Regions from separate parts of the Rhizobium sp. G187 genome, predicted to be linked through region 1. Evidence: riboswitches for the same ligand, from Rfam matches in the RefSeq annotation. Region 1 holds a riboswitch; each other region holds the start of a gene.
The links. A riboswitch is a leader RNA that binds a small molecule or an ion and turns the genes downstream of it on or off. The one in region 1 is predicted to bind thiamine pyrophosphate.
Positions count from the first base shown of each region.

Region 2: it holds a riboswitch for thiamine pyrophosphate, as region 1 does, so the genes downstream of both, thiB (thiamine ABC transporter substrate binding subunit) here and thiD (bifunctional hydroxymethylpyrimidine kinase/phosphomethylpyrimidine kinase) in region 1, are expected to answer to the same signal.
Region 3: it holds a riboswitch for thiamine pyrophosphate, as region 1 does, so the genes downstream of both, thiC (phosphomethylpyrimidine synthase ThiC) here and thiD (bifunctional hydroxymethylpyrimidine kinase/phosphomethylpyrimidine kinase) in region 1, are expected to answer to the same signal.

Region 1 is NZ_JBPUGM010000006.1:88,026-94,875, forward strand. It holds gene ACSV9I_RS17375 (peptide chain release factor 3) at 1-1,560, shown strand, start outside; gene ACSV9I_RS17380 (HAD family hydrolase) at 1,600-2,274, opposite strand; TPP riboswitch at 2,422-2,518, shown strand; gene thiD (bifunctional hydroxymethylpyrimidine kinase/phosphomethylpyrimidine kinase) at 2,574-3,392, shown strand; gene ACSV9I_RS17390 (GFA family protein) at 3,389-3,787, opposite strand; gene ACSV9I_RS17395 (pirin family protein) at 3,874-4,785, opposite strand; gene ACSV9I_RS17400 (class II glutamine amidotransferase) at 5,031-5,855, shown strand; gene ACSV9I_RS17405 (MmcQ/YjbR family DNA-binding protein) at 5,871-6,221, opposite strand; gene coaBC (bifunctional phosphopantothenoylcysteine decarboxylase/phosphopantothenate--cysteine ligase CoaBC) at 6,218-6,850, opposite strand, start outside.
Region 2 is NZ_JBPUGM010000004.1:392,734-399,583, reverse strand. It holds gene ACSV9I_RS14345 (ABC-F family ATP-binding cassette domain-containing protein) at 1-1,814, shown strand, start outside; gene ACSV9I_RS14340 (ABC transporter ATP-binding protein/permease) at 2,016-3,821, opposite strand; TPP riboswitch at 3,944-4,058, shown strand; gene thiB (thiamine ABC transporter substrate binding subunit) at 4,104-5,132, shown strand; gene thiP (thiamine/thiamine pyrophosphate ABC transporter permease) at 5,139-6,797, shown strand; gene thiQ (thiamine ABC transporter ATP-binding protein) at 6,787-6,850, shown strand, end outside.
Region 3 is NZ_JBPUGM010000004.1:429,171-436,020, reverse strand. It holds gene ACSV9I_RS14545 (thiamine phosphate synthase) at 62-667, opposite strand; gene ACSV9I_RS14540 (thiazole synthase) at 664-1,440, opposite strand; gene thiS (sulfur carrier protein ThiS) at 1,442-1,639, opposite strand; gene ACSV9I_RS14530 (FAD-dependent oxidoreductase) at 1,636-2,619, opposite strand; gene thiC (phosphomethylpyrimidine synthase ThiC) at 2,616-4,454, opposite strand; TPP riboswitch at 4,549-4,679, opposite strand; gene ACSV9I_RS14520 (MBL fold metallo-hydrolase) at 4,756-5,838, opposite strand; gene ACSV9I_RS14515 (hypothetical protein) at 5,938-6,522, shown strand; gene ffh (signal recognition particle protein) at 6,800-6,850, shown strand, end outside.

The DNA.
Region 1 (6,850 bases):
GTCTCCCGCCGCCGCACCTTCGCTATTATCGCCCACCCGGACGCGGGTAAGACGACGCTCACCGAAAAGCTGCTGCTGTTCGGTGGCGCTATCCAGCTTGCCGGCGAAGTGAAGGCAAAAAAGGATCGCATCCAGACCCGCTCGGACTGGATGAAGATCGAGCGCGAGCGCGGTATTTCGGTGGTCACTTCGGTGATGACCTTTGAATATGAAGGCAATGTCTTCAACATTCTCGATACGCCCGGCCACGAAGACTTCGCTGACGACACCTATCGTACGCTGACCGCGGTCGATGCCGCTGTCATGGTCATCGACGCCGCCAAGGGTATCGAGCCGCGCACGCTGAAGCTGTTTGAAGTCTGCCGCATGCGCGACATTCCGATCATCACCTTCGTCAACAAGATGGACCGCGAAAGCCGCGACATCTTCGAGATCCTTGACGAGGTCGAAGAGAAGCTGGCGCTGGATACAGCCCCGATCACCTGGCCGGTGGGCCGTTCCAAAAGCTTCTGCGGCTCCTACAATCTGGTCGAAAACACCTTCCGTGGTTCGGACAAGCAGGTCGAGGCGCTCGCCGTCAACAGCCCCCGGAACGTCGCTGAGAACCTGCCGGAAAACGAACGAGACACCTTCATCGACGAGCTGGAACTGGCGCAGGAAGCCTGCAAGCCCTTCGATCACAAGGCTTTCCTCGAAGGCCATATGACGCCTGTTTTCTTCGGCTCGGCGCTCAGGAATTTTGGCGTGCGCGATCTGATCAATGCGCTTGGCGAATTCGCGCCGCCGCCGCGTGACCAGGTGGCCGATGTCAGAACCGTGCATGCTTCGGAAGAAAAGATGACGGCCTTCGTCTTCAAGATCCAGGCCAACATGGACCCGAACCACCGCGACCGTATCGCCTTTGCCCGCATTTGCTCCGGCAAGCTGGAACGCGGCATGAAGGCCAAGCTTGCCCGCACCGGCAAGCAGATGGGTCTGACCGCGCCGCAATTCTTCTTTGCCTCGCAGCGCCAGTTGGCGGATACGGCTTACGCGGGCGACGTGGTCGGTATCCCCAACCACGGCACCCTGCGCATCGGTGATACGCTGACCGAGGGTGAGGCTCTGGTGTTCCAGGGCGTGCCGAACTTCTCGCCGGAAATCCTGCGCCGCGTCCGGTTGGAAGATGCGATGAAGGCCAAGAAGCTGAAGGAAGCCCTGCAGCAGATGGCCGAAGAGGGCGTCGTGCAGCTCTTCTCGCCGGAAGACGGCTCGCCGGCGATCGTCGGCGTGGTCGGCGCGCTGCAGCTCGACGTGTTGAAGGAGCGCCTTCAGGGTGAATACACCCTGCCTGTCTCGTTCGAAATGTCGCGCTTTTCGGTCTGCCGATGGATCTCGGCTGAAAATGCAGCTGACCTCGACAAGTTCATGACCGCCCGTCGTGGCGATATCTGCCGGGATCTGGATGGCGATCCGGTCTTCATGGCGCAGGATCAGTTCTCGCTGCGCTACGAAGCCGAGCGCTATCCGGCGATCAAGATGGTCGCCATCAAGGAATATCACGTCGCCAAGGCGGCGTGATTGAGGCCGGTAAAGCCGGGGTTCTCAAAACCCCGGCAATCAGCCGAGGCGCATGATCCGCATGCCGAGGTCCGGATCTGTCTCGATCCGAAGGTCTTCGTAGTCCGAAATGGTCGGATAGCGCGTTTCAAGCACGTGCTGATGGGTGGAGGTCACCACGACCACGTCCGCCCCGGCACCTTCTCCCGCCTGAACGCCGGCCAGAACGTCTTCAAACACCAGGCAATTTGCCGGATCGATACCCAGCTTTTCGGCGCCTAAGCGGTAACCCGCCGGATCCGGCTTGCCGATCTTAACATCTTCGGCTGTCACGATCTGGCGCGGCTGCGGCAGCCCGGCTGCTCCAATGCGGGCCCGGGCCAAGGCGGCGGGTGCGGAGGTAACGATTGCCCAGCGTTCCGGCGGCAGCGACTGCAGGAAGGCGATTGCACCCGGTAGAGCAATCACGCCCTCCAGATCCTCGATCTCGCCGCGCTCGACGTCCAGCGCTTCCTTCACCACGTCAATGCCCGGCAGGTTGAGCGCGGCAATCGTGTCGACCCCACGCTTGCCATGCATGGTCGGCAGGAAGGTCTCGACGTCCAGGCCGTGGCGAAGCGCCCATCGGCTCCACACGCGCTCGGCAGCGGCGATTGAGTTCAACAGCGTGCCGTCCATGTCGAAAAGGAAGCCCTGATAATGCCTGTCGAAAAGATTGGGGGAGGAAGAGGTCAAGAGTGCCGTCCTGCGAGAACCGTGGAAGTATTCCCGGACCTAACCCAGGAGGGCCATCGGCGGCAAGTGCGATGCGGATGCGGAATGGCGGTGTCCGTTGGCACGACACGGCGGGTGACAGGGCGCTTGCGTTGATCTAGTCTTCCTCCCGAGAGACAGGGGCGTCTGGCGCAAGCCGGGCTGAGAAGCACCCTTTGAACCTGAACCAGATCATGCTGGCGGAGGGAGTCGCTCGGGGCTCCACCGCTTCTTGCGTGCCGTTCCGTTGCATCTCCGTCGCCCCCAAGAGAGATGCTGCCATGTCGACCAATTCCGCCATCCGCAATGTGCTGTCCATCGCCGGTTCCGATCCATCAGGTGGTGCCGGCATTCAAGCCGACTTGAAGACGTTTGCGGCTCGAGGCTGCTATGGCATGGCCGCCATCACCGCCTTGACAGCCCAGAATACCCAAGGTGTATCGGCGGTGCAGGCCCTCGACCCGGAATTCGTCGCAGAGCAGATCCGGATGGTCTTTGCCGATGTGAGGGTCGATGCGGTGAAGATCGGCATGATCGCCAATGCCGGGATTGCGCGCGCGGTGGCTGACGCTTTGAGGCCCCATCAGGGGGTAGCAATTGTCATTGACCCCGTGATGATCGCCAAAGGCGGCGCGCCCTTGCTCGACCCGAAGGCAATCGAAGTTCTCAAGCGCGATCTTCTGCCGCTCGCATCCCTCCTTACGCCCAATCTGCCGGAGGCTGCGGCGCTTTTGGGTGAGCCGGAAGCACGTGAGCGGACCGTGATGGGAGCGCAGGCAAATCGCTTGACCACGCTCGGCCCGCGCGCGGTCCTGGTCAAAGGCGGGCATCTGGTCGGTGAACAGAGCCCCGATGTTCTGGTGTCGGAAGGGCAAGTGACCTGGTTCGAAGCTGTCCGCATAAAGACGGCCAACACGCATGGAACCGGATGCTCGTTATCCAGCGCCCTTGCTGCCGAGTTGGCGAAGGGGAGGAGCCTTGAGGATAGCGTTCATGCGGCGAAGGATTGGCTGGCAGGAGCGGTCAGGATGTCGGATCAGTTGAGTGTCGGAGCCGGCCACGGACCGGTGCATCATTTCCACGCACTCTGGCGCGATTAACTATTCGAATCTTTGGGGATTTGGCTGATATCGAAAGCGAAGGGCAGCGCTGAGGCGACGAAGGATTGGTGGGTTGGGCTCAGTTGCGATCGCTGATCCACAGTGCCCAGCCGGATGCCGATCTCGCCCGTCTCGGCTGAGACGCGCCAGAGCGGTGAGCCGCATGTGCCGCAGAAAAACTGATCGCTCGGGCGTCCACTGTCACCAAGCTTGCGATAGCCCTTAGGGCTGCCGGACAGGATGTGAAACTTCGAAGGCGAGGTGGAGATGGTCACCCGATAGGCCGACCCCGTCAATTGCTGGCAATCGGTGCAATGGCAAATGCCCACAGCCGATGGATCGACCTCGGCTTCGTAACGGATGACTCCGCAATGGCAGGAACCGGTGATCCGCATATCGCCCTCGCACGCAAGTAGGTTCTGCCAAAAAAATGCCCGGCGGTTGGAGGGCCGCCGGGCAAGTTGAACTTGACTGTGCTCTATTAATGATCGGCCTTGATAAAGGTTCCGTTGTTGAGTTCGCGCATGGCCTGCATCAGCTCTTCGCGCGTGTTCATCACGATCGGACCATGCCACGCGACAGGCTCCTTGATTGGCTTTCCGGTCACGAGCAGGAAGCGTATCCCCTGTTCCCCGGCCTGGACGGTGATCTCGTCTCCGGTGTCGAAAACAACCAGCGTCCGGTTACCGGAAAGGTCACGAATATTCAGCTCCTCGCCCATGAACTCCTTCTCGACCTTCACGCCGAACGGTTTCGAGGCGTCGCGGAACGAGCCGGACCCTGCGAAGATATAGGCGAAGGCCGAGCGGTAGGTGTCGACCGGAAAGGTCTTCCGCTTGCCCGGCGGCACCGAAATGTCGACATAGACAGGATCGGCAGCGATGCCATCGACGGGACCGTTGCGGCCCCAGAAGTCGCCTGAGATGATGCGGACCGAGGTGCCATCATCGTCCACCACGACCGGAATGTCGGTAGCCTTGATATCCTGATAGCGCGGTTTGGTCATCTTCAGGGATGATGGCAGGTTGGCCCAAAGCTGGAAGCCGTGCATACGTCCGGCAAAATCGCCTTTCGGCATTTCCTGGTGCAGAATGCCGCTCCCGGCCGTCATCCATTGCAGGTCACCCGCGCCCAGCGTGCCGTGGTTGCCGAGACTGTCGCCATGGTCGACCGTGCCGGCGAGAACATAGGTGATCGTCTCGATGCCCCGATGCGGATGCCATGGGAAACCGCGCTGGTAATCGCCGGGATTGTCGTTGCGGAAGTCATCCATCATCAGGAAAGGATCGGTCATCGACGTGTCGCCGAAGCCGAAGACCCGGTGCAGCTTGACGCCGGCGCCTTCCATGGTTGGCATGGCAAGGCTCTCATGCTTGACGGGACGAATGGACATGTCGCGTACTCCTCATCGCGGATGATGGTCTGTTGTTTCAGTGATATAAGCGATTTCAGAGCCTGCCGCATGGGATGCAAGAGGAACGCAGTGTTCACTTTTGCTCGTATTGCGCTGCAAAAAACCGTTGCGAGCACCGACAAATTTCTGTCATGAATATCGTGATGTTTAGAGATCGTTAGCCATTCGGGCGAAGACTGTCGGAAAGTCGCCGTGTTTTGCGGCACAGGAGTTGTGAAGACAAGATGTGTCGCTGGGCAGCCTATCGCGGAGAACCGATCTTTCTTGAGGAGCTCGTGACCTCACCGGCACACTCGCTGATCGAGCAATCCCACTGCGCTACCCGCGCCAAGACGGCGACCAATGCCGATGGTTTCGGCATCGCATGGTATGGTGACAGACCCGAGCCTGGTCGCTTTCGCGATGTGCTTCCGGCCTGGTCCGACTGTAACCTGAAAAGCCTTGCTCGCCAGATCCGGTCACCGCTCTTCCTTGCCCATGTCCGCGCCGCCACCCATGGCGCAACGCGTCGCGACAATTGCCACCCCTTCGTGCATGGCAGCTGGTCCTTCATGCACAACGGCCAGATCGATCATTTCGACCGCATTCGCCGGCCGATGGAAGCGATGCTCGACGATGAGCATTTTCACGCCCGCGTCGGCACCACCGACAGCGAATTGCTCTTCCTGCTGGCACTCCAGTTTGGCCTGCGCGAACGCCCAATCGCGGCCATGGCAGAGGCGGTCGGCTTTGTCGAACAGATCAGCCTCCATCTCACCGGCCATGCCCGCGTCCGCATGACGGCAGCCTTTTCGGACGGTTCCACGCTCTATGCCGTGCGCTACTCGACCGATGAACATGCACCGACGCTTTATGCGGCACCCATGGGGCCGAAGGGGAGCTACTGTCTTGTCTCCGAACCGCTGAATGACGAAACCGATACCTGGGTCGAAATCCCGGCGGGCAGTGCAGTCATTCTCAGCGATAAGGGTCTGGATGCCGCCGAGTTTCAGCCTGTCGTCGAGCGCGCGCCGCCTCAGGATGCCGCTCTTCAGGTCATGGTGGGTTGATCCTGGCGCAAACGCTCAGGCTATCCCGAGTTCGGTGCGCAGTTTGCGGGTGAGCCCGGCACTGACGGCACGATAGGATCGGTCCAGATATTCCGAAAGCTCGGCCTCGGACAACGCCGTCCCCGGTTCGACGGCCACCCATTTGCGTTTTGCGAAATAGGGTGCTTGTGTCACGCCGTCGAGCGAGGTCAGGATCTCAAATGTCTCCTCGCTGACCTTGAAGGCAAGGTGGCGCTCCTGGTCGGTGAGGAGCGCAAAGACCTTGTCACCCACCTTGGCGATGCAACTGTCCCATTGGTCGGAAAGGCTCGTGCCGGGATATTTGCTGGCAAAGGCGGAAAAGCCTTCTCGCGTAAAAATGCTCATGCGCTGCTACCTCCGACCTGGGTTGCGATCCACAAGGCAAGGCGGTCTGCAACCTCCTCCTTGGACAAGTCAGGCCAGGCCTCGATCCCCGCATGGGTGATCAACCGGACTCGATTTCGGTCGCCGCCCATGATCCCGGTCTCCGGAGACACATCATTGGCGACGATGAGGTCAGCGCCCTTCCTCTGAAGTTTGGCCTTGCCGTTCTCCTCGACATGTTCCGTCTCGGCAGCAAAGCCGACCACCAGCCGTGGTCGCATCTCGTGATGACCGATGGTCTTGAGGATGTCGGGATTTTCCGCGAGTTGAAGCGGCGGTGGAGCCTCTCCCGGCTGCTTCTTGATCTTCTGACCAGCAGACGTGATGACGCGCCAGTCAGCAACGGCTGCGACCATCACGGCAATATCAGCCGGCAGGCTGGCCAAGACGGCGTCGCGCATCTCTTCGGCGCGCTCGACATGGACCACGTTCAGTCCAGCCGGATCAGGCAACGTCACCGGGCCTGAGACCAGTGTTACCTCCGCTCCAAGCCGGGCGAGGGCTGCCGCAATCGCATGGCCCTGCTTGCCGGACGAGCGATTGGCGATATAGCGCACCGGGTCGATCGGCTCGTGTGTCGGGCCTGAGGT
Region 2 (6,850 bases), on a different contig from region 1:
AACTCGATGATATCAAGCTTTCCTTCGGCGGCACGCCGCTGCTCGACGGCGCCAACCTGCAGGTCGAACCCGGTGACCGCATCTGCCTGGTCGGCCGCAATGGCTCGGGCAAGTCGACCTTGATGAAAATCGCAGCCGGTCTGGTCGAGGCGCAGTCGGGTGAAGTCTTCCGCCATCCGTCGTCGACGATCCGCTATCTGGAACAGGCACCGGATTTCGACGGCTATGCCACTGTCCAAGCCTATGCCGAATCGGGGCTGGGCCCGAGTGACGATCCCTACCGCGTGACCTATCTGCTCGAGCATCTCGGTCTCACAGGTCAGGAAGACCCCAAACAGCTCTCCGGCGGGGAGGCGCGGCGTGCAGCACTTGCCCGCGTGCTGGCGCCGGAGCCTGATATCCTGATGCTCGACGAGCCGACCAACCATCTCGATCTGCCGACGATCGAATGGCTCGAAGGCGAGCTGTCCAAGAGCCGCAGCGCGCTTGTCCTGATCAGCCATGACCGACGTTTCCTCGAGAAGATCTCGACCGCTACCGTCTGGCTTGACCGCGGTCTGTCGCGCCGCCTGAACCGTGGCTTTGGCCATTTTGAGGAATGGCGTGATCAGGTGCTTGAAGAAGAAGAGATCGAGCAGCACAAGCTTGGCCGCCAGATCGAGCGCGAGGAGCACTGGCTGCGCTACGGCGTGACCGCGCGGCGCAAGCGCAACATGCGCCGCCTCGGCAATCTGCAGGATCTGCGCTCGCAGTATCGCGGCCACAAGGGGCCGACAGGTACGATTTCGGCTGCGATCACTGAAGGCAAGGAAAGCGGCAAGCTGGTCATCGAGGCTGACAAGATCGTCAAGACCTATGGCGACCGCCCGATTGTTGCGCCCTTTTCGATCCGGGTCCATCGCGGCGACTGCATCGGTCTGATCGGACCGAACGGTGCCGGCAAGACGACGCTTCTGAAGATGCTGACCGGCCAGCTTGCCCCGGATGAGGGCGTGGTCAAGCTCGGCACCAATCTCGAGATTGCGGTCCTCGACCAGAAGCGCGAGGATCTCAATCCGGAGGATACCCTCGCCCATTACCTGACAGATGGTCGTGGCGAAAACCTTTTGGTCAATGGTGAGCAGAAGCATGTCACCGGCTATATGAAGGACTTCCTTTTTGCACCGGAACAGGCCCGCACGCCGATCCGCAATCTCTCCGGCGGCGAACGTGCCCGCCTGATGCTGGCCCGGATGATGGCGAAGCCCTCGAACCTCCTCATCCTCGACGAACCGACCAACGACCTCGACATAGAGACGCTCGATCTGTTGCAGGAAATTGTCGCCGGCTATTCCGGCACCGTCATCCTGGTCAGCCATGACCGCGATTTCCTTGACCGCACCGTGACCTCGACCATTGCGCCGGCCAATCCGGAAAACCCCGATGGTCGCTGGATCGAATATGCCGGCGGTTATTCCGACATGCTTGCCCAACGCAAGGGCGTGGAGGATGAACGCAAGCGGGTGGAGAAGGCCGAGCGCGCCAAGGCGCAGGAGGCCTCCGGCGGAAAGCCTGCCGATGGTGGCGGAAAAACCAAGGGCAAGTTGTCCTTCAAGCAGAAGTTTGCGCTCGAAAACCTGCCGAAGGAGATGGAGAAGGCCGAGACGGAAATCGCTGCCCGTGAGGCCAAGATGGCCGATCCCAAGCTCTTCACCAAGGACCCGGCAACCTTCAACAAGCTCGCTGCCGAGCTCGAAAAGCTGCGGGCCGATATCACCCGTATGGAAGAGGAATGGCTGGAACTCGAAATGCTGCGCGAGGAGTTGGAGGGGTAAGGGTCGATCTCAGTCCGCGATCTTCATGCGGACCAGGGCCACATCCACAAGAGCCCGAACCAGCCAGTGAGCAGTATTGCCCACAAGACATAGCCCTTTATGTTCTTGCCATGGGGAAAATTCCAACACTGAGTTTTCTCTTTGTAGAGCCGGAAACTGGCAAGGATCAGAAGACCGATGACCAAGACTGCGAAGAGGGCTTCAGCCATCGGTTGGAGCGCCGTCCAGTCCGGCGTTGACTGTCGTCTTTTCCAGATGCACGGCTCTGGCTCCCGTTGCTGTTGCAAAAGCCATGGAACGGCCAAGATAGATCAGAGTCGTGCCTTGCATGTCTTTCAGCATGTTTGTCAGCCGGCTTTCGGTTTCCGGCTCCAGTCCTTCCAGAACGTCCTGCAACACCAGCCAGCGCGGCTTGCGCAGGAGGATGCTGGCGAAGGCCAGGGACATTTGCTGGTCCTTGTCGAGAATGCGGTCCCAGCGCCCCCGTTCGTCGAGCCTTTTGGCAAAGTCGCCAAGGCCAACGCGGCTTAGTGCATCTTTCATGTCCGCTTCATCAAAACCGGCCGAGGAGGCAGGATAGGCGAGCAGGCTGCGCAGTCGCCCCTCGGGCAGGTAGCCGGTCTGCGGCATGAACACGATATCGGAGTCACCCGATGGCAGCGCAATCCTGCCGCTGCCAAAGGGCCAGAGCCCCGCCATGGCATTGAACAGCAGTTTCCGGTTCACGCCCTGGTCGCCATTCACCATCACGCGGTCTCCCGGTTCGATCACCACGGCTCTTTCCTTCAGCCGGAAGGCGCTTTCATAGGTATCGCCATTGGCCCGGGCGTAGATCTCAAGGTCTTCCAGCCTCAGACGCCCGTCCGTGCTGCGATCCAGTGTCAACCGGCCCGGTCCGCCATGACTCTCTTCCATGCTGGTGAGTGCAGCCCGTAGAACCGTGACGCGCTCCAGTGCCGCCCGCCAGTCGGCGATCGCGCCGAAATTGTCGACATACCAGCGCAGCGCCGAATAGACCTGGGTAAAGGCTGCCGCTGCCATCATCAGACCACCAAACGTGATCGTTCCGGCAAAATAGGCCGGTGACGCAATCAGGATCGGTACGATGATCGCCAGCCAGCCGAAGCCGGCGGTGACCCAGGTCAGATTGGTCAGCGATAGGGCGAGCTGGCGAAGCGTGCCCAGAACGCCGTCCAGCGCCTGGTGGATATGCCGTCGCTCTGTTTCCTCGCCGCGGGAAAGAGCAATTGCCTCCAGGTTCTCATTGGCCCGCATCAGCGAAAATCGCAAATCGGCTTCCCGGGCGTAGCGGTTCGCGTTGAGCTTGGAGAGCGAGCGCCCGACGAGCTGGCTCAGCAGCGAGGCGGCAAGCGCGTAGAGAATGGCGCCCCAGACCATATAGCCCGGAATCTGGAAGCTGGTTTCTCCGATGTGGAAGGTGAACTCGCTCGAAAGTCCCCAGAGCACGCCGATAAAGCTGACCAGCATGATGGTGGCGTTGAACAGGCCGATGGCCAGTGATGTCGTCATCTCAGCCAGCTTGCGGGCATCCTCGTGCAGGCGCTGATCGGGGTTCACCCCGAGCGGGCTCGAGATCGACAGACGATAGGCGCGGGCGCCGGTCAGCCACTGATCGACGACGTCGCGCGACAGGCCTTCGCGCATATAGAGCGACGTCATCTGGTTGAGCCAGGCCTGTACGACGTTCAACACGAGCAGCCCGCCGGCAATCATCGCAAAGGTCTGGAGTTCATTGATGAAGGCTGTGAAGTCGCGCTTTTCCAGCGCGTTGAAGAAGGGGGCATTCCACTGGTTCATCAGCACCGTGCCGTAGACGGTGGCAAGGATGACGGCCACGAGAGCGGCGGCAAAGGCGATGATGCGGTTTCGGACAGACGATTTCCAGAAGCTGTCGAGGGCTATGCGCAGCTGGCGGCTGAAACTGGCCTCGACCTCCGCAATGACACGCTTCGGATCGTTCTTGGTCTTCGACTGCTGAGACATCATGCGTGCAATTCCCGTCTTTCATCCCGGTCTAGCACGCAGCACTTGCCAATTTCCTGACGTTTGGCGTCCTGGGGCGAAATGTCCCCATCTTGCACTCGGCCAAGTGCCGCGCTATTTGCTTGAGTGCTCTAACGGGGTGCCTTCGGTCCATCTGGATCCTTGGCTGAGAGGCAGTCTTGCCAACCCGCGGAACCTGATCCGGTTAACACCGGCGGAGGGATTAGACGCGACGAGATCAGGCGCCCTATCCCGACAGCAACGATATTGAAGGAGGAGGGCGCCATGCGACCCCAGATTACATCCATGTTCCTGCACGGCCTGGCCGCCGCGATCCTTGGTCTCGGCTTCGGCACGTCCGCCCTTGCGGCGGAAAAGACGCTGACCGTTTATACCTATGAGAGCTTCGTTTCCGAATGGGGTCCAGGCCCCAAGGTCAAGGAAGCCTTCGAAAAGACGTGCGGCTGCACGGTCAACTTCGTCGGCGTTGCCGATGGCGTGGCCCTCCTCACCCGGTTGAAGCTCGAAGGTCAGACCTCAAAGGCTGATGTCGTGCTCGGTCTCGATACCAATCTGGTGGCGGAGGCCAAGCAGACCGGCCTGTTTGAGGCGCATGGACTCGATACATCCGCCCTCACTCTCCCGGGCGACGGATTCAAGGATGATACCTTCATTCCCTATGACTACGGGCATTTTGCCGTCATCTACGATACGCAGACCGTCAAGAACCCGCCGAAAAGCCTGAAGGAGCTGGTCGAGGGCGATCCGGCGGAGAAGATCGTGATCCAGGATCCGCGCACCTCGACACCGGGTCTTGGTCTGCTGCTCTGGGTCAAGGCTGTCTATGGCGACGAAGCGCCGGCCGCATGGGCCAAGCTGAAGAACCGTGTCCTGACCGTCACGCCCGGCTGGTCGGAAGCCTATGGCCTGTTCACCAAGGGCGAGGCGCCGATGGTTCTGTCCTACACGACGTCCCCCGCCTATCACATGGTGGCGGAACAAACCGATCGCTATCAGGCCGCTGCCTTCTCTGAAGGGCACTATATCCAGATCGAGGTTGCCGGCCTGATGAAGAATGCGCCGGAAAAGGAGCTTGCCCGTCAGTTCCTCGCCTTCACCCTGACGCCTGCCTTCCAGGACACGATCCCGACCAACAACTGGATGATGCCGGCTGCCGCCACCACCGATCCGCTGCCGGATGCCTTTGGCAAGCTGGTGACACCCGAGGTCACGTTCCTGAAGTCACCCGAAGAGGTGGCGGAGCATCGTCAGGCCTGGATCGATGAGTGGCTCAAGGCCATGACGCTGAACTGAGCGTCGATGGCGAGACCGCTCCATCAGTCCTGGCGTAACAGGCTGCCCGCATTCGTGGGCGGCCTCTTTGTTCTGCTGGCGATTGGCGGTTTCGTTGGCACGGCACTTTTTTCCCTGCTGTCGGGGCGCACAGGATCCGGCGTCCTCAACATCTTTGGCGATCCGGTGATCCTGGCACTCCTGCAGTTTACGCTCTGGCAGGCAGCGCTCTCGACATTTCTCTCTGTCGGCCTGGCTGTCCTGGTGGCCAGTGCGCTTGCCCGCCAGCCATCCTTTCCGGGTCGGGTCTGGCTCATCCGGCTGATGGCCGTTCCCATGGGGCTGCCCGTTCTGATCGGCGCGCTTGGCCTGATCGGCATTTTCGGCCGCAATGGCATCGTCAACACGGCGCTTGTCGGCCTCGGCGTCTCTCAGCCACTCTCGATCTATGGTCTTGGCGGCATTCTGGTCGCCCATGTCTTCTTCAACCTGCCGCTAGCCAGCCGGCTCCTGCTGTCTGCGCTGGAGCGGGTACCGGCGGAATATTGGCGCATGGGCGCCAGCCTCGGCTTTTCGCCGCTCTCGACCTTCCGGTTCATCGAATGGCCGGTGCTTGCCCGCGTCATTCCGGGGGCGGCCGGCCTCATCTTCATGCTCTGCGTCACCAGTTTCACGCTGGTGCTCATCTTCGGCGGCGGACCGGCAGCGACCACGATCGAGGTCGCGATCTATCAGGCCCTGCGCTTTGACTTCAATCCGGAGCGCGCCGTCTCGCTGGCAGTGACGCAGATCCTCGTGACCGCTGTCGTGCTCCTGACCTTGAGCCTTCTTCCAAGCGCCAGCGATGCGGGCCAGGCAAGCGGCCGCCGCTTTCCCCGTTTCGACGGACGCGCTGCGCTGGTTCGCACAGCCGATGGGCTGCTGCTTGCCGTGAGTGCCCTCTTCCTTATCCTGCCGCTCGGACAGGTCGTGGTCTCCGGGCTTCGATCCGATCTGTGGCGCCTCATGCAGCAATCGGCGTTTCAGCAGGCGGCAATGACCAGTCTCATCGTTGCGGTCGCGGCCGGGCTTCTGGCCACCCTTGGCGCCTATGCTGTGGTCGCGGCGCGTAGCCAGCTGACCGGCCGCCACGATCGGACAATGTCTGCCGCGCCCGTCACGCAGGCTTTTTCTCTCGGCCTCGCCGGCGTCTCTTCGCTGGTTCTGCTCGTGCCGACGACGGTACTCGCCACCGGCTGGTTCCTGATGCTGCGGCCGTATGGGGATGTCGCGCTTTTTGCCCCTTTCGTCGTGACGGGCATCAATGCCCTGATGGCGCTACCCTTTGCCACGCGCGTTCTGGAACCGGCCTATCGTGACCACCGCGAGCGCACGGCCCGTCTTGTCGAAAGCCTCGGCCTCTCCGTGTGGCAGCGCCTGCGGCTGATCGACTGGCCGGTTTTGCGCCGGCCGCTGTTTGCCGCGCTGACTTTCGCCATGGCCCTCTCGCTCGGCGACCTGGGTGCTGTGGCCTTGTTTGGATCGGAGAATATTTCCACCCTGCCAACGCTGATCCATGCCAGCATGGGCAGCTATCGCAGCCACGATGCCGACGGGCTGGCGCTGATCCTTGGTCTGATCTGCCTGCTTCTGGCTCTTCTTGGCGCGCCGGGTTCGACTGCAAGGGAGCGTGTTGATGCCGCCTGAAACCGCTGCCGCCGCCGTTACACTCGATCATGTGACCCTGACGCTTGGCACCA
Region 3 (6,850 bases), on a different contig from region 1:
GCCTATATGGCGGAAAGAGAGCCAAATTACCAGTGCGCGCGCTTGCCGACCCGCCCGGGGGTTAACGCTTCATCTGGGTTGTCGCGAGCCATTCGCGGGTCCTCGCCTCCGGATCGGCGTTCAGCGTGATGTCGGTGACTACGGCGGCGCTGTCGGCGCCCGCCGCGAACACGCCTGCCAGTCGGTCCGGTCGCAGCCCTCCGATGGCCACCAGCGGGCATGCGCCGATCTTCTGCTTCCACAGCGCCAGCCTGTCCAGGCCTTGCGGCGCCCACGGCATCTTCTTCAGGATCGTCGGGTAGACCGGCCCGAGCGCCACATAGTCCGGGTCGGCGGCAAGCGCTGTTTCCAGTTCTGCGTCGTCATGGGTCGAGAGGCCGAGTTTCAGTCCTGCCTTGCGGATCGCTGTGAGATCGGCGTCTGCCAGATCTTCCTGGCCGAGATGAACGAAGTCACTCCCCTCGTCGATCGCAATCTGCCAGTGATCGTTGACGACCAACTGGCAGCCATGATCGGCGCAGACGCGCATTGAACGGCGAATATGCTGACGAAGGGCCACGGAATCGGCATCCTTCATCCGCAATTGCACCAGTTTGACGCCCAATGGCACCAGACGCTCAATCCAATCGGCGCTATCGACGATCAGGTAGAAGGGATCGAGCTTCATGCGAAGACTCCTTTTCCAACCACGGGGGTCGACGGTACCGCCATGTCGCGTGGCGCCAGCATGCCGGAACGGTGGGCCAAGTACCCAGCTTCGATCGCCCCGGCAAAGGCCTCGGCCATGGATGCCGGATCCCCGGCTCCCGCGACCGCCGTGTTGAGCAAGACGGCGTCATAGCCAAGTTCCATCACGGCCGTGGCATGGGATGGTCTTCCGATACCAGCATCGACGATCAGGGGTATATCGGGAAATTCCGCCCGCATCGCACGCAAGGCGGAAACGTTCTGCGGACCCATAGCGCTGCCAATCGGTGCGCACCACGGCATCAGCACACGGCAGCCTGCGGCGAGAAGCTTCTCGCCAACCACCAGATCGTCCGTGGTATAGGGAAAGACCTCGAAACCTTCAGCGTTCAAGATCTTCGCCGCCTCGACCAGTTCGAAGACATCCGGCTGCAGCGTGTCGTGATGGCCAATCACTTCGAGCTTGACCCACGGGGTCGCAAAGACCTCCCGCGCCATCTTCGCTGTCAGCACCGCCTCGCGGGCGCTGTGGCAGCCGGCGGTGTTGGGCAGGACATGCACGCCGAGATCGCGGATCAACTGGAAGAAGGCGCCGCCCGCCTTGCCGCCTGCGGTTTCCCGGCGTAGCGAGACGGTCACGATCCGGGCTCCGGAGCGGCGCACCGCTTCAGCAAGGATTGAAGGCGATGGGTAGCGTGCCGTCCCCAGCAGCAGCCGCGAGGGGATTGTCTTCCCATAGAGATCCAGTGTCATGTCATCCTCCCTGCTTGGGCGCCAGGATCTCGATCCGGTCGCCGATTTTCAGCATGTATGAGGCCCGGTCCTCGCGATGGACGAGGTCGCCATTGACGGCCGTCGCCAGCCAGTCACCTTCGTAGTCCAGCTTTGAGAGCAGCTCTGCGAGAGTGTGGATGTCCGCTTCCACGGCCTCTCCGTTGACGATGAGGTTCATGCGCTCCTCCTTTGGGCGGCGTTCAGACGTCCGGCGATGCGCTCAGCCGCTTCCCGGGCTAGACCCGGCGCCAGAAGGAAGCCGTGGCGATGCATGCCGGCCAAGGCCAGTCCTTGTTTGGTTTCGACGACACGCGGTACATTGTCGGAAAATGCCGGGCGGATGCCGGTGCCGGTTTCGACGATGCGGGCCTCGGCAAAGGCGGGATCGAGGGCATAGGCGGTGTTCAGGAGTTCCATCATCGTGCGTGCGGTGATTGGCCCGTCATCCTCTGCCTCGATCATCGTTGCACCCAGCATGAAGCGGCCGTTGCCGCGCGGGACGACGTAGATCGGATGGCGGGGATGCAGGAGCCGGACCGGTCTGGAAAGGGTCACCTCCGACGTTTCCAGATACAGCATCTCGCCGCGAACACCGCGCAGTCCCTCGATCTCTCCGATCGCTTGCGGCCCAGTGCAGTCGACGGTCGCAGAATAGTCTTCCGTATCACTGACGTCCTCGCCGAAGCGGAAGGAGACCCCTAGCTGTCGTGCCACCTCGTAAAGACCCCGCAACGCCTTGCGGGGGTCGAGATGGGCCTCGTCAGTGAAGAAGAGGCCAGTGTCGAAACGCCCGGCAAGACCGGGCTCCAACGCTCCAAGTTCTGCTTCATCCAGCCAGCGATGACCCCGCGTGCGGCTTGCGAAGCGCTTGAGATCCGGCAGATCGCGGGGATTGGCCAGCACCAGCGTTCCCCTTCGTGAGACGAGGCCGGGGACAGCCTCCTCCCACCAGTCGGCGGCGGAAAGACCTGATATCAGCACGATTTCCTCGGCGGCTTCCCGCTCGCAATAGGGGGCGAGCATGCCGCCTGCCCAATGAGAGGCCCCAAGGCCGATATCACGGCGCATCTCGACCACCTCGACGCGGATGTCTTTTCGCGCCAGTTCGACCGCCGCAGCGAGGCCTGCGACGCCAGCGCCCTTCACCCGAACCGTCATTGCCGGTCTCCCGTGTCGAGTGCCGCCATCTCCTCGCCCGTCATGTAGAGGTCGCCGCCGGCGCGGTATTTCTCCGCCATGGCGGCCAGGCCCTCTTTCTGGGCTTCGGCGCGAATGTCATGGGAGATCCGCATGGAGCAGAATTTTGGCCCGCACATCGAGCAGAAATGGGCGACCTTGTGTGCCTCCTTGGGCAGGGTCTCGTCATGCATGGATCGTGCGGTGTCCGGGTCGAGCGAGAGGTTGAACTGATCCTCCCAGCGGAATTCGAACCGGGCGCGGCTGAGCGCGTCGTCGCGCAGGCGAGAGGCCGGATGCCCTTTGGCGAGATCGGCGGCATGGGCTGCAATCTTGTAGGTGATGACGCCAGTCTTCACGTCGTCGCGGTCGGGCAGGCCCAGATGTTCCTTCGGCGTGACGTAGCAGAGCATGGCCGTACCGAACCAGCCGATCATGGCAGCCCCGATGCCGGAGGTGATGTGGTCGTAACCCGGCGCAATATCCGTCGTCAGTGGCCCCAGCGTGTAGAAGGGGGCCTCGCCGCAAGTCTTCAGCTGCTTGTCCATGTTCTCCTTGATCTTGTGCATGGGAACATGGCCGGGCCCCTCGATCATCACCTGGCAGTCTTTCTCCCAGGCAATCTTGGTCAGCTCTCCCAGCGTCTCCAGTTCGGCAAACTGGGCTGCATCATTGGCATCGGCAATCGAGCCCGGGCGCAGGCCGTCGCCCAGTGAGAAGGAGATATCGTATGCCCGGCAGATATCGCAGATTTCCTCGAAATGCTCGTAGAGGAAGCTCTCCTTGTGATGATGCAGACACCACTTGGCCATGATCGAACCACCGCGCGAAACGATGCCGGTGACGCGGTTGACGGTGAGCGGGATGTAATGCAGCCGCACGCCGGCGTGGATGGTGAAATAGTCGACGCCCTGTTCGGCCTGCTCGATCAGCGTGTCGCGATAAACCTCCCAGGTCAGATCCTCGGCAATGCCGCCGACCTTTTCCAGTGCCTGGTAGAGGGGCACGGTGCCGATCGGAACGGGCGAATTGCGTAGGATCCAGTCGCGGATGTTGTGAATGTTGCGGCCGGTCGAGAGATCCATAACGGTGTCGGCGCCCCAGCGGATCGCCCAGACCATCTTCTCGACCTCCTCGGCCATGGACGAGGTCACGGCGGAGTTGCCGATATTGGCGTTGATCTTGACCAGGAAGTTTCGGCCGATTGCCATCGGCTCGAGTTCGGGATGGTTGATGTTGGCGGGAATGATCGCCCGGCCGGACGCCACTTCCTGGCGGACGAATTCCGGGGTCACATAGTCGGGGATTTCGGCGCCAAAGCTCTCTCCATCTCGAACAAGAGCCTCCTTCAGCGCCTTGCGGCCGAGATTTTCGCGGATCGCGACGAATTCCATCTCGGGGGTGATGATGCCAGCCCGGGCATAGGCAAGCTGGGTTACGGCCTTGCCGTTCCGAGCGCGGAGCGGCCGATGTTTCACGGGAAACTCGGGCGTCTTCTTCTCGTCGGAAACGAGGCCGTTGTCCTCCGGTTTCAAGGATCGGCCGTCATAGGTTTCCAGGTCGCCGCTCGCCGCCAGATAGGTGAGGCGGTGGCGCGGCAGGCCGCGGTCAATGGCGATCTCTGCGGTCGAATCGGTATAGGGGCCGGAGGAATCATAGACCGTCACCGGTGGCTCGCCGGAGGTCGGATGCAGCGCGATCTGGCGCATTGGCACACGAATCTCCGGGTAGATTTCGCCTTCAAGGAAGATCTTGGTCGAGGCCGGAAGCGGCCCGGTTGTCACTTCGGGTTTTTTGAATTGGGGGGCAATGTTCATCGTGGAGCTCCAAGTGTTCAGGTTGGAGACCCAGTCATGTCAGCCGGAATGATGGAAAGACGCCACGGGATTCGGGGTGTCCGAATCGTCGTTTTCGCAAGCGCTCGCACCGTCCCTACGCCAGTATGAACTGGATCAGGTTCAACGGGTCATCGCGCTGCTTGTCCCTTGCGGTTTGGCGTAGCGAAATCTCAGCCCCTTGACGGGACACCCCTGGTGAATGCGTGAAGTCTCATCAAAACGATGCGGCGTGTCAATCGCCGATTGCGCTGTCGGAGAATTCTCGTGCCAATGGCCCGTGTCAGGCAATCCGCATCGGCACATCGAATTGCTGGCCAGGCCGCAGGCCTTTGAAGCGATCCGTGCCGATACCCTTTGCAGCCATTGCGGTCGTAAGTGCCTTCGGCGGATCGTCGATGCCCTCATTGGTCAACTGGAAGGTGCCGAAGTGATGGCCGATGCCGAACTGGGCGCCGCTCAGGTGAAATCCCTCGATTGCTTCTTGCGGATTCTGGTGCTGCGCCTTCATGAACCATCGCGGCTCGTAGGCGCCGATCGGCAGGATGGCGAGACGAATGTCGCCATGCTTCTCGCGGATCTCCCGGTAGTGCTGTCCCTCGGCATAACCGGTATCACCGATATGGTAGATCTTTCCGCCCGGCGTTTCGATGAGGAAGGCCGCCCAAAGCGCCATGCGCCGGTCGCCCATGCCACGTGCCGACCAATGATGGCAGGGCTCGCAATGGACCACCAGTCCGTTGCCGAGATCTAGGCGGTCGCCCCAGTCCATTACCGAAGTGCCGGTAAACGGGTGTTCGGCATGAATGATCGTGTCATTGCCGAGCGGCGTGATGATGCGTGCATCATGCCCCTGACCCAACCGTTTCAAGGTCGCGACATCGAGGTGGTCGTAATGATTGTGCGTGACGATGACGATGTCGATCGGCGGCAGGTCCTCGAAGGCGATGCCAGGTGGGTTGGCGCGTTTTGGTCCGGCGAAGGACACGGGGCTCGCGCGCTCCGACCAGACCGGGTCCGTCAGGATGTTTAGCCCAGCCGTCTGGATGAGCAGTGTCGCATGGCCGACCATCGTGACGACAAGGCGGGTGCCATCGACGCGCTGCTCGGGTTTCGTTGCCGGAAGAGAGCCCGCCATTGCGGACTTCGGCCATGCAACGCGCCCGCCTTCGAATTGCCAGCGCAACAGATCGGTGAAGCCGCGTGGTTCCTCGCCGCCGGGATTGAAAAAGACCTTACCGTCGAAGTGGTCCGAGAGTGGTCCAGAATAATAGCGATTGCCCGCCATGGCTCTCCCTGCCGCGAGACCGCCGCCCAGCAGCGCCAGACCCATCCCCGTCCATTTGAAAAACTGGCGTCTCTTCATCGTCGTTTCATAGAATGTGACGTATGGCCCTTCAAGTCGCGCTCCCGCGCGGTATCCATTGCCAATACCGTTGTTTTGCCCAAAGCCATTTGAGAACCGATGAAGATCTTTTCAAGTCTGTTGCTTGCCATAATGTTCGTCGCCGCTCCTTCCCTTGCCGCTGCCGATGACATTCCCCCGCCGGTGCATGGCGTATCTTTCGAGGCCTGGGCGGAAGCCTCGGCGCGGCTCGCGAACAATCAAGATCGCAAGCAGGTGCTGCAGAGCTTGGCGGTCGATGACCAGATGTTCGAGGAGGTCAACGAGCGCTTCCTCGAAGCACTGCGTGAAGATAAGGACCTGAAGCTCACATCGCGCTATGGCGAAGCCTTCTCCAGGGCGGATGCCGCGCTTTTTGCCGAGACCACCGGCTCGATCGCGCGGGAGCGCAAATTGGTGACTTTCGACGATTATGCCCGCGTTCAGGGCCATCTGGAGGCTGCGGCATCCTCTCCAGGCTTTGATCCCCAGGCGGTGCTCGCCGAGCATGGATTGACCGTCTACGAATTCAGCGAGGATGCCGGATACTGGGTGCAGAAACTCCGGGAGCAAGCGCTCGCTGGAGATGGCGCAGCCATCCGTAACTGGAATGAAACGCTGGCACGCCGCAAGGCAGAATATTCGGCTCGCTACCCAGCTCCTTAAGTCGCGGCAGTCATCTGCGCGGCGCTGTGGGTGTCGATCCGGGTAGCATTTCGCAATTTGCGTTGACTTTCGGCGGTTTTTCCTGTTTATCCCCGCAATCTGCGACGAGACAAGCACTCCAAGCCACCGACCGGGACCCGTAAAGGTATAAAGAGATCCCGGAGGTCAACACCCGACAGCGCGATGCGCCCTCGGGTGCTTTTTGGCTTTGCGTCTTGTTTTCGGCGTCGAGAAGACCGAGGTTTTGGGTATCCCGAAACCATGCAAGGAAGAGCCGATGTTTGAAAACCTCCAGGACCGCCTTGGTTCCATCCTGAATGGACTGACC